Regions from separate parts of the Halopseudomonas salegens genome, predicted to be linked through region 2. Evidence: predicted binding sites of a transcription regulator. Region 2 holds the regulator's gene; each other region holds the start of a gene.
What was found. The regulator FliA, encoded in region 2, starts transcription of late flagellar genes. The targets are predictions, from matches to a motif close to CTAAAGTTTNNNNNNNNNNNGCCGNTAA.
Positions count from the first base shown of each region.

Region 1 (3,125 bases), 210 kb from region 2:
CCTTGGCCAGATTCATGCGCGTATTGCCGGCCAGGGCATAGGCCACCACCAGGGGCGGCGAGGCCAGCCAGTTGGCCTTGACCTGCTGATGTACACGGCCTTCGAAATTGCGATTGCCGGACAATACCGACGAAACGACCAGGTCATGCTCAGTGATGGCTTTGCCGATGGCTTCCGGCAGGGGGCCGGAGTTGCCGATGCACGTGGTGCAACCGTAACCAACCAGATTGAAACCCAGCTTGTCCAGATAGTCATTCAGACCGGCCTTGGCGAGGTAATCCGTAACCACCTTGGAACCGGGCGCCAGGGATGACTTGACCCAGGGTTTGCGTTGCAACCCTTTCTCCAGGGCTTTTTTCGCCACCAGGCCGGCCGCCATCATCACGCTGGGGTTGGAGGTATTGGTGCAGGACGTAATCGCGGCAATGACCACGGCACCATGCTTGAGCACATGTTCCTCGCCATCGATTTCAACCGTCGTAGCCCCGCTATGCGATCCTACGGCCGTGCCGCCGCCCCCTTCACTTTCCAGCCGCGCTTCAGCCTCGTCATCCGGCGTAACCTGCAAGGCCAGCAAATCATCAAAAGCCCGCGGGACATCACCCAGGGCAACCCGATCCTGCGGCCGTTTCGGGCCTGCCAGGCTGGCTTCCACCTCATTCATATCCAGATGCAGGGTGGCGGTAAACACCGGTTCATGGCCCGACTCGCGCCATAACCCCTGCGTCTTGCAATAGGCCTCGACACGCTCGATAACCGCATCCGGCCGGCCGGTTTGTCGCAGGTAATTGATCGTGACGTCATCTACCGGAAAGAAGCCGCAGGTGGCGCCATATTCCGGTGCCATGTTGGCGATGGTGGCACGGTCCGCCAGTGACAGATCGGCCAGACCATCACCATAGAATTCGACAAACTTGCCGACCACACCCCTGGCCCGCAGCATCTGGGTTACCGTCAGCACCAGGTCGGTAGCCGTCATTCCCTCTTTCATCTTGCCGGTCAGTTTGAAACCTACGACTTCGGGAATCAGCATGGATACCGGTTGGCCAAGCATGGCTGCTTCCGCCTCGATGCCGCCAACCCCCCAGCCAAGCACCCCCAGACCATTGACCATGGTGGTGTGCGAATCCGTGCCGACCAGGGTATCCGGATAGGCCCATTGCTCGCCGTCCCGCTCTTCAGCCCAGACACTTTCGGCCAGATACTCGAGATTGACCTGGTGACAGATACCGGTGCCCGGCGGTACCACCCGGAAGTTGTCAAACGCCTGCTGCCCCCAGCGCAGAAAGGCGTAACGTTCGCCATTGCGTTCCATTTCTATCGCCACATTATCCTTGAAGGCGCTGGCATCGGCGAAGTGATCGACCATTACCGAGTGGTCAATCACCAGATCAACCGGTGACAATGGATTGATCTGCTGCGGGTCTCCACCCGCCTTGGCCACGGCATCCCGCATGGCGGCGAGATCGACGACTGCAGGTACGCCAGTGAAGTCCTGCATCAGTACCCGTGCCGGACGGTACTGGATCTCCCGCGTCGAGCGTTGATCCTTGAGCCAGTCAACCACCGCCTGGCAATCAGCCAGGGTCACGGTTTTGCCGTCCTCATTACGCAGCAAATTTTCCAGCAAGACTTTGAGAGACATCGGCAAACGACTGATATCGCCCAATTTTTCCGCCGCTTTCGGCAATGAATGATAATGGTAACTGGTGTCCCCGACGGCGAGGGTTTGCAGGCTGTCCAGGCTATTCTTGACTGTCATGCTGAGACCTCTTGGCAATGCGCTGGCAGCAAGCCAGCGGCAGAATTGATATACTCCCCAGACTACAGGGTCTGGCGCCCAAGCAACAACACAGGTAAAGAACTCTGACGTGTTGACGATAACAACAGCATAGACCAATAAAACCATTCGCCTCGCCGTATCAGGACGACTCCATGCGCAATAATCAGCCCGTCACCCAGCGGGAACAAAGCTTTACCCAGGATCAGCGATTGATTTCCACGACCGACCTCAAGGGCCTCATTCGCTACGCCAATGAGGCTTTTATTGCGATCAGTGGTTTCACTGCGGATGAGTTGATCGGTGCTCCGCACAATCTGGTCCGCCATCCGGACGTGCCACCGGCCGTTTTCGAGCATATGTGGACGGATCTCCAGGCGGGTCGCAGCTGGATGGGTATCGTCAAGAATCGTTGCAAGAACGGCGACCATTACTGGGTCAACGCCTATGTGACCCCGGTACTGGAAAACGGCAAGGTGACCGGCTACGAATCCGTTCGCGTCAAGCCGACGCAACAACAGGTCCAGCGCGCAGAGCATCTCTACCGACGCCTGAATCGTGGCGGTAAAGCCGTACAGGCCAACTGGCGGGGCTGGCTGGCTGATGTAACGCCCATGCTCGCCGTCGGTGGGGCTACTGCGGCACTCGGCAGCGCCTTGGGCCCTTGGGGTATTGCCACCAGTCTGATTGTCAGCGTGCCGGCCGCCCTGAGTGTGCGTGCCTGGCAGGAAGCACGTTTACAGCGCATTATTGGTCAGGCCACACAAACCATCAGTGATCCCCTGCTGGCGCAAATGTACACCCCTTACCGAGGCTCCCTCGGGCAGCTGGAAATGGCGCTGCTGAGCCAGCAGGCGCGTTTGCAAACCAGCCTGACCCGTTTGCTCGACAGCGCCGGGCAGTTGCGCAGCCAGGCTACCGAAGCCAGTCAGTTAGCGCTGGATAGCTCGCACGGCCTGAACCAGCAACGCCAGGAAACCGAACAGGTAGCCACCGCAGTCAATGAAATGGCTGCCGCCACCCAGGAAGTGTCCGGCAATGTGCAGCGTACTGCCGAGTCAACCCGCCATGCCAGCGCATTGGCCAGTCAGGGCAAAGAAGTGGCCCAGGCCACTCGCCAGGCCATCGAACAATTGGCCAGCGCGGTGAATGCCGCTGCCGAGGTATCCAGCCAGCTGGCCACTGACGCCAGGGAAATCGGGACCGTGGTGGATGTGATCAAGGGGATTGCCGAGCAGACCAACCTGCTGGCTCTCAATGCTGCCATCGAAGCCGCACGTGCCGGTGAGCAAGGCCGGGGCTTTGCCGTGGTTGCCGACGAGGTGCGCGCACTGGCCAGCCGGAC
Region 1 is NZ_LT629787.1:1,878,384-1,881,508, forward strand. Features, by position in the region: gene acnA (aconitate hydratase AcnA) at 1-1,762, opposite strand, end outside; gene BLU07_RS08460 (methyl-accepting chemotaxis protein) at 1,936-3,125, shown strand, end outside.
Region 1: a site for FliA is predicted at 1,857-1,884, ahead of BLU07_RS08460 (methyl-accepting chemotaxis protein). Genes of this name have one in related genera too.

Region 2 (3,125 bases):
TCTGTTCTTGTTGTTTTTCATCGTGCTGAATACCGGCCATACGGTCGACGTGACCGGCCATTCGTACCAGACTGACCAGGCTTTCTTCGACATCGTGAACAAGGGTCGTTACCCGCTTGATCACCTGACCGGTCAGGTCCTGGAAGTCCTGCGCCAGCATGATATCGTTGAGGTTGCTGCTGATCTGACTACTCGACTGTTCGGTTTGCTCGAGGAATTCACCCATGCGCCGGTACAAGTCCCGGAACTCATCAGCGGCCATCTCGCGCCGCTGCAGGCGCTGCCAGTCATTGCGTAAGGCAGCGGCCTGCTGCCCGAGATCGGTCGCCACCGGAAGGGTGTCATCAACCAGATCCATGGTTTTATTGGCCGCGCCCTCAGTCAGCTTGACGACATAATCGAGCCGGTCAGAGGCATCGCTGATCTTGGACACTTCACCGTCTGGCTCCTGCTCTCCCAGAGCATGACTGGTATCCAGCTGAAAATTCACGATGGCATTGTGCAGTGCGCGGGTCAGCTGACCAACCTCATGGTAGAGGCCGCGATCACGCGCCTGGTTGATGGCATGAACCACCATGATGGCTTCACCGAACTTGCCCTGTTCCAGGTACTCGACCAATTGGCGCGCGTTGTCCTTGAGTGAGTTTTCGAACTCCTGAGCGGTCGCCTGGCCGGGATCCTTACTTAACGCCATAACCTGTACCCCGGTGCTTGATTATTGTGCCTGTACGCGCTCAAAAATCTTTTCGATCTTCTCTTTCAGAGCCTGGGCGGTAAAGGGTTTGACCACATAGCCATTGACGCCAGCCTGAGCCGCTTCAATGATCTGGTCACGCTTGGCTTCGGCAGTCACCATCAACACGGGCAAGTGTTTGAGGCGCTCGTCGGCGCGAACTGCTCGCAACAGGTCGATACCGCTCATGCCGGGCATGTTCCAGTCGGTCACCAGAAAGTCGAAGTTGCCGCTTTGCAGCATGGGCAGCGCAGACGTACCGTCATCGGCTTCAGCGGTATTGGTAAACCCGAGGTCGCGCAACAGGTTCTTGATAATCCGCCTCATTGTCGAAAAATCATCAACAATGAGAATTTTCATGTTCTTGTCCAAGTCGACCTCCGTACAAACCAGGAATCCAGCGGCTCGGTGCCCCGCCTACCTAATGTTATTGGCCAAACAAGCCGGTTAATAATCCAGCCGTCAGTCTACCGGACTTGCTGCAGCAGCGCTGCCGATAGCGACGAAAATAATCCCTGCGCATTGGGCGCCAACAGAACCGGGTCAGTCTCCCTGCCAACCCGACAATCGCGCTCGCAAGCGAGCAGCCGATTGCGAGTGGAGCTGACTTACCCGGGATTCGCTGACCCCGAGCACGGCGCCAATCTCTTTCAGGTTGAGCTCTTCGTCGTAATACAGCGACAACAGCAGCCGTTCACGCTCTGGCAGACTATCGATAGCCTCGACCAGGGCGGCGCGAAAGCGATCGTCACGCAAGCCATCAAACGGACCTTCTTCACCAACCGACTCGGCCGGCATCCCCGCAGCCAGCAAATCATCAAAACTGAACAGGCGGCTGCCGGCAGTATCGTTGAGCATGGCGTAATAATCGTCAACGCTTACGTCTAATTCGGCCGCAACCTCATGATCTTTAGCGTCACGCCCCAATCGGGACTCGACCGCACGTATCGCTTCACTGACCATCCGCGAATTACGGTGCACCGAACGTGGCGCCCAATCCCCCTTGCGCACCTCATCCAGCATGGCGCCACGAATGCGAATGCCGGCGTAGGTTTCAAAACTGGCGCCCTTGCCATGGTCGAACTTGCGCGACGCTTCAAGCAAACCGATCATGCCGGCCTGGAGCAAATCATCGACCTGAACACTGGCCGGCAAACGGCCCAGCAAATGATAAGCGATACGCTTGACCAACGGAGCAAACTGCTCCACCAACTGATCCTGATAATTATTATTTTGCGCTCGCGTATACATGCTCACCCCGCCAGCCGATGCCATCATAAGCCTGATCCTGTCCGCTGCACCAAGCGCTCGACAAAAAACTCGAGATGCCCGCGCGGGTTAGCCGGCAGCGGCCAGCCATCCACTTTTTGCGCTATGCCACGAATGGCAATAGAGGCCTTGCTGCGCGGAAAGGCTTCGTAAACTGCCTTTTGCTTCTGTACCGCCTTGCGTACCGACTCGTCGTAAGGAACTGCGCCAACATACTGAAGTGCGACATCCAGAAAACGATCCGTTACCTTGGTCAGCTTAGCAAAAACTGAACGGCCTTCCTGCGGCGTATGCACCATATTTGCCAGAACACGGAAACGGGTCATGCCGTGATCCCGGTTGAGCAGCTTGATCAAGGCGTAGGCATCGGTAATCGAAGTCGGTTCGTCACAGACGACCACCAGCACTTCCTGGGCAGCGCGCACAAAGCTGACCACCGAATCGCTGATCCCGGCAGCGGTATCCACAATCAGCACGTCAATATTCTGGCCGATATCACTGAAGGCCTGGATCAGACCGGCATGCTCCTGCGGTTGCAGATTGACCATCCGCGCAGCGCCAGAAGCCGCCGGCACGATGCGTATACCGCCCGGACCATCTATCAGCACGTCACGCAGCTCACAGGTACCGTCAAGCACGTCCACCAGAGTGGCTTTGGGTTTCAGGCCAAGCAGTACATCCACGTTGGCAAGACCAAGGTCAGCGTCAAGCAAGACGACGCGTCGCCCCAGATCAGCCAACGCCAGACTCAGGTTGACCGACACGTTAGTCTTGCCGATGCCGCCCTTGCCACCAGTGACTGCGATAACCTGAACCGGATGATTGCTCGCCATCTCGCTGCTTACCTTAATCTGTATTGTTTTCAACCAGCACGCTGGCTATTTAGTATACCGGCAAAAACGTCGGCCATGGTGGCATCTGCCGGTGTTTCCTCACTGGCCAGGCTGACTGCACGACTGACCAGCTTATGGCCAACGGCCTTACTGATGTCATCCGGAATACGCTGGCCATCTGCCAGATAGGCTAACGGCAAACCGACCTCCATAGCCAGCCCGAGTCCCTCACCCAGTGTCGCTGCCTCATCGACCTTGGTCAGCACACAGCCAACCAGGTTGCAGCGTTT
Region 2 is NZ_LT629787.1:2,084,970-2,088,094, forward strand. Features, by position in the region: gene BLU07_RS09390 (protein phosphatase CheZ) at 1-694, opposite strand, end outside; gene BLU07_RS09395 (chemotaxis response regulator CheY) at 716-1,093, opposite strand; gene BLU07_RS09400 (RNA polymerase sigma factor FliA) at 1,277-2,008, opposite strand; gene fleN (flagellar synthesis regulator FleN) at 2,008-2,835, opposite strand; gene flhF (flagellar biosynthesis protein FlhF) at 2,865-3,125, opposite strand, start outside.

Region 3 (3,125 bases), 1.6 Mb from region 2:
CACGACAGAGAAACCGCGCCCTGATTCACCCGCCCGAGCCGCCTCGATGGCCGCATTCAGTGCCAGCAGGTTGGTCTGGTCGGCAATATTGGCAATCTCCGTCAGCATCACGTTCATCGAGTTGGTGCGCTGGCCCAGTTCGGCAATACGCCGCGCGCCTTCCTGCACCTCGCCGTTGAGTTGCTCGATACCGGCAACGGCGGTGTGCGCCTGGCGTTCGCCACTACTGGCCGCATCCGCCGTATCCTGCGATTTGCGGCTGGTGTTGATGGCGTTTTCCCGCACCTCGACCGCTGAGGCAGCCAGCTCGGTGGTGGCGCTGGCAACCTGATCGGTATTGTCTTTCTGCGCAACCACTTCGCGGACCGTGGTCTGGGCCTTGCTGGCGATTTGCTGGGCGGCTAGCTGCACCTTGCCGGCGTTGTCCATTACTGCGTGCATGCTGACGTTGATCTGACCAACCATGCGATTGAATGCTCGCGCCACATAGCCGATCTCGTCATCTCGCGAGTCATCCAGGCGGATGGTCAGATCGGAATTGTCGGCAATCGACTCCATGCGGTCATGCAACAGACGCAGGCGCGAGATGACCAGGCGGGCAAGCACCAGGGCGGTAGCCACAAAGGCCAGGATAAAAATCAGGATCTGCACGCCACCACTGGTCAACAACTGGCCTTGCAGACGTGCATCGCTTTCAGCCAGGGAGTAATCCACCCGGACGGCACCGAGAATGTCCCCTTCCTGAGCCTGGTGGCACATCAGGCAATTCACCCCCTGATAGTCTGCCATGGCTACGATGGGTTCGATCAGGGTGTACACCCGCCCCTGGTCATTCTCGGAATAGAATTCCAGCCGCTCACCCTGCAAGGCCTCCATTTCCTGTTCTGATCGCTGTTGCTGATAATCCGCACCGGGTCCGTAGAGTGCGTTCAACACATCGCTGCGGACCACGCGCACATCCAGTACCGATTCCGGTGCCATCATCCGCTCACGCAGCATTTCCTTCTGACCGATGGTGCCGGTCACCATCATGGTGTTGATGGCATCAAAAAATGACTTCTGCAATCCGTGTACGTATTTGCTCGAATACTCTTCCATGTGCTCGCGCTGGGTGTAATTGGCATACAGGAGGGTGAAAGCCAACACCAGGGTGAAGGCGCTGGCCAGGGTTGCCAACAACAGAAAACGGATCGAGAAATTCTTTTTCATACAGCGTCTCTTTGGCCAAGGCTACTCACGCAGCCTGTCAGGTCAGATCGGGATCAACAGGTGTAGCACATTAAAATGCCATCAAGGGTATTTCCATGCCGTGGATCAAGACAGCAGCGAATAATCCATCTCGCCGGCTCAACCGCACTGGCCAGATGAAACCTGGTCACCTTTATGATAATCGGCGAGCGGGACGACAACTTTATTTTCTTCAAACCCGACAAGCGTGTGTGCACCCCCATCAGCCACTTTTCTGTTTGTTATTTTTGACATACACTCGAAATATCACACACCCAGCCCGCAGGCCTGCACCATGTCATCTGACCGTATTTACCCTGCCCAGCGCCCCGAATCCATGGATGCGTTCTGGATGCCCTTTACCGCCAACCGCCAGTACAAACAGCGCCCGCGCCTGCTGGCCAGCGCCGAAGGCATGTATTACGTCGATGTGGATGGCCGTCAGGTGCTGGATGGCACCGCAGGTCTCTGGTGCTGCAATGCCGGGCACGGCCGGCGGGAGATAGCCGAAGCCGTCAGCACGCAAATTCAGCAGATGGACTTCGCCCCGACCTTCCAGATGGGCCACCCGCTGCCCTTTACCCTGGCTGAGCGCCTGGTCGAGATTGCCCCAGCGGGCCTGAACCGGGTGTTCTTCACCAATTCCGGTTCCGAGTCAGTCGATACCGCGCTGAAAATTGCCCTCGCCTACCACCGCGCCCGTGGCGACAGCAGCCGCACACGACTGATTGGCCGCGAACTCGGCTACCATGGTGTCGGCTTTGGCGGCATTTCCGTTGGCGGCATGGCCAATAATCGCAAGGCTTTCAGCGCCCAGTTGCCCGGCGTCGACCATTTGCCGCATACGCTCGACCTTGGCCGCAACGCCTTTACCCGTGGCCTGCCGCAACACGGGGCCGAACTGGCCGACAGCCTGGAGCGGATGATCCAGCTGCACGGTGCCGAGAATATCGCCGCTGTGATCGTCGAGCCGTTATCCGGCTCTGCTGGCGTCATCCTGCCGCCGCTGGGCTACCTGCAACGTCTGCGCGAAATCACCCGCGCCCACGGCATTCTGCTGATCTTTGATGAAGTCATTACCGGTTACGGCCGTGTCGGCGAACCTTTCGCCGCCCAGCGCTGGGGCGTCACCCCGGACATCATCACCACCGCCAAGGGTCTGACCAACGGCGCCATTCCCATGGGTGCGGTGTTCGTCAGCGATGCCATTCATGATGCCTTTATGCACGGCCCGGACAACCTGATCGAATTTTTCCACGGCTATACCTATTCCGGCCACCCGGTTGCCGCTGCCGCCGCGCTCGCCACCCTCGACATCTACCAGCGCGACGGCCTGCTGACCCGCGCGCAGGATCTTGAACAGTACTGGGAAGACGCCCTGCACAGCCTCGGCGACCACCCCAACGTGATCGATATTCGCAACACCGGGCTGGTCGGTGCGGTCCATCTCGCCAGCCGCGATGGCGCGCCCGGCACCCGAGGCTATGATGTATTCGAAGAATGCTTCTGGCAGGGCGCCATGGTGCGCTGCACCGGCGACATCATCGCCATGTCACCGCCCCTGATTGCGGAAAAAGAACATATTGATCAGTTGATCGAGATCCTTGGGCGAGTGATCAACAAAGCCAACTAACTCAACTTGCCAACTTGTGTTGCACAGATCGCACACTTGATTCGGCAGAGCGTCGTGACGGGCCGCCGGTCGCGGACCGTCGATGGCATGGACGCCATCGACGAGCTACAGGGACGTACTTGCCGCGTGTCCGCGCCCGGCGGCCCGTCATGACGCAACACACTGAACCCTACGATCAACGCAATGCACGGACTATCAGGAAACGATTTATGACTTTGCAATTGACCCACTTTATCAATGGCCAACGCACTGGCCCCAGCGCCCG
Region 3 is NZ_LT629787.1:3,635,375-3,638,499, reverse strand. Features, by position in the region: gene BLU07_RS16810 (methyl-accepting chemotaxis protein) at 1-1,209, opposite strand, end outside; gene BLU07_RS16805 (aspartate aminotransferase family protein) at 1,523-2,860, shown strand; gene BLU07_RS16800 (CoA-acylating methylmalonate-semialdehyde dehydrogenase) at 3,070-3,125, shown strand, end outside.
Region 3: a site for FliA is predicted at 1,388-1,415, ahead of BLU07_RS16810 (methyl-accepting chemotaxis protein). Genes of this name have one in related genera too.

Region 4 (3,125 bases), 1.6 Mb from region 2:
GGAGTCCTGGGTTCGGGCGGCCAGCGCACGCACTTCATCTGCCACTACCGCAAAGCCGCGGCCCTGCTCACCGGCGCGCGCAGCTTCAATGGCAGCATTCAATGCCAGCAGATTGGTCTGTTCCGCAATCGCTTGAATGACGCTGAGAACGCCGCCAATATTATCGCTATCGGATTCCAGATTGTTGATGACGCCTGCCGCCTCTTCTACGTCGGCGGCCAGGCGCCGCAGGGCATCCATCGTTTGTCCCACCACTTCGGCAGCTGCATGGCCCTGCCGGTCGGCGGCGCTGGCGGCTTCGGCGGTACTGGTGGCATTATCGGCCACTTCATGAATGGCGGCGCTCATTTCGATAGCCGCTGTGCTGACCTGGTCAATAGTAAGGTATTGCTCGTTGACCAGCCGATCCTGGTTGGCGGCAATGGTGCTCATCTGCTCGGATGCCGAGGCAACCTGCAGGGTGGAGTCAGTGACTTGCTGAATCAGGGTCTGAAGCTGTTCGAGGAACTGGTTCAATGCCATGCCGACCTGACCGAGTTCATCACTGGATGTGACATGAATCCGTTTGGTCAGGTCTCCCTCGCCATCGGCCATGTCGCGGATACGGCGGAGAATGTCCTGCAGCGGTCTGGTGATTAGCCCCGGAAAAAAGGCAATGATCAGCGCACATAGCAGCAGCCCTACAGCAACCACCGTTAGCACGATTGCATCGCTCTTGTTGGCGACGACTTCAGCCAACGCTGTCTCGCTGGCGGCCTCTTCATCCACCAGTTGGGTCATTTGGTCAATCAGATCGCGCGCCTGGATAAACTGCTGGTAGCCACGTCCGTAACTCAGCGTTCTGGCCTCATCGCCATTATTGCTGCCGGCCAGTCTGACAATCTGGTCAGTGGTCTGTTTCCAGGTGTCGAAAGCGGCCTGGAAGTCGCTGCCCAGTTGTTGTCCTTTAGCGGATTGGGTTGAGTCGGCATAGACGGTGACCCGATCAATGGCCTGCTGCAAATTTTCGCTGTGTTCCGTGAGCAGTTGAGCCCGGTCGCGCGCACCGCTCTCAACCAGCAGCTCCCTTTCTGCCGTGAGGGCTTGATACATGTCCCGGTCGGCTTCCAGCAAGGTTGCGCTTTGCGGCAGCAGCTCATCGGTCATTCGCGAGAGCCTGAAATCAAGGCTGTTGACTGCCCAGAAGGCAGTGACTGCCAGGCCAATAAACAGCGTCGCTACCAGTAGCAGCGGCAAGGTCAACTTCCAGCGAAATCCCATATTTCTGAACAGGCTGAACATTTGGTAACTCCCTTCCCTACAGGGTCTGATGGTCTGTCAGGAGGAGGTGCTATCTCCATGCCAGGCCAGAAAAGTGACTAATGAGTCCTTATCGGCACTGTCAGTCAAAACATGAGAGCTCAAATACAGGAATATCTTGCCGGTTTCAGCGGTAGCAAGCCCGTTGGCTCTGCTTGTAGCCAGTACGCCTCCTCCGTAAAGCTGATGTTACAGAGGAGGACGCGACGAGCTGGCTGTCAACAAGAGCGCAGGGTGACGCTCAGGGGGCTGCCAGGTTCAAACGCTTGCAGATGAGCGCCGGTTGGCAAAGAAACCACCAATGCACAGCATGATCATGCTCATGGCCAGCAGCGACCAGGCCGACAACGTAGGTATGCTTGCGATGTTTTCACCGGCGTCGGCTCGGGTATCAGTCCAGGCATCAGACGCGGCCGCCGGGGTTGTGGCGAACGGGCCCAGCGCAATGCCTGAGCAGTCGGTGTTACCCGTACTGAAATCAAACCCTGCCTGGTCAATGTCAGGAATGGATAAGCCGCCAGAGTAGGTCTCGATGGAGTGTTGGTTTTCTGTAGGGCCAGTATCGGATTGGCGAATAAGCAACGCCCAGTCAATAATTGTACCAGTAGCATCTGTGGCGATGTCGAACCGGCACAATGTGCTGTCCGCCAGGGTTCTTACGGCCACACTGTCGTCGAAGCTGAGTGACGTTACCAAAGCAGTCGCATCACCAGAAAAATTCGGTGGAATCGGCGCAGCGGTTGAAAATGTGCCTGTCAGGTTGTCCGCTGTGGTGTACGGGGGATCTGCGTTAGTGTAAGTATCGCCAACATAGCTGTAGCTGACGGCTTGAGCCAAGGCTTTTCCGGAAAACGTGGCCAGCAAAACAACAATAACGCAGAAGAGGCGGGAAAGGGCTAAGGATGAATGACACCGATCCATGGGTTGATTCCTTTTCAGATTGATCAATCTGATAAAACTTAACAGCAGTGGTACATAAAATCCACTCGGCTGCAGTGTGTCAAAACGGTGCATATCCTTGCATTTGTTCCGTTTCCCGGGGGACAGTCACCGGCGGGGGCCGGCACTGATTGGTCATGTCGTTTAGCTGCGATGCCTGTTCGGCAGCCGGAAGCCCGCCATCGCGAACAGACCAAGCACCAGCATCAACAGGGTCCAGGTACTCAAGGTCGGGATAGGGCTTAGCCGAACGTGCCTGCCGGCAACGGTTTCGGCTGAATCGAGAAAGGCGCCAGCCCAGCCTGCGGCCGCGAACATCTGGCCAGTGACAGGATCCATAGCGTGGGCAAAGGTACGTCGGCCAGCATTCAAGGGTTCAGTAAATTCCCAGCTGCCGGCGGTTCCCTGGTTCAGGTTGTATCTTTCCACGCTGTTCAGATAACTGCTCCAGCCACCACCGCCGACATAGAGACGATTGTCTCGGATCCAGGCCGCCGCTCCAGCACGGGCATTTTGCAGTGCAGGGTAGGCAATCCAGCTATCTGTTGCCGGGTTGTAAGCAGCAACGGTATCAAGATCGGGGGTCGTATTGCGAAAGCCGGTTACGAAAATCAGGCCATTGTTCGCGGCAACTGCCGAGCCATAAGCATGGGTGAAAGGTGAGCTGCTGAGCGCGGACCAGCGATTCCCTGCACTTTGCTGTGGGTCGAAGACCCATGTGCTGTCAGTAATATTGTTCGTCCCACCAGGGGTGCCTCCAAAGAGATAGAGTCTGCCATCATGCTCGGTACAAGCCGAGTTAAATGCAGGTGCCGGCACCGGATCGGCAACAGCTGTTGTCCAGGTACCCGTGGCCGGATCCAATATCTGCAGGTCGGTGAAAGCTG
Region 4 is NZ_LT629787.1:3,644,571-3,647,695, forward strand. Features, by position in the region: gene BLU07_RS16840 (methyl-accepting chemotaxis protein) at 1-1,281, opposite strand, end outside; gene BLU07_RS16845 (IPTL-CTERM sorting domain-containing protein) at 1,558-2,313, opposite strand; gene BLU07_RS16850 (Kelch repeat-containing protein) at 2,383-3,125, opposite strand, start outside.
Region 4: a site for FliA is predicted at 1,370-1,397, ahead of BLU07_RS16840 (methyl-accepting chemotaxis protein). Genes of this name have one in related genera too.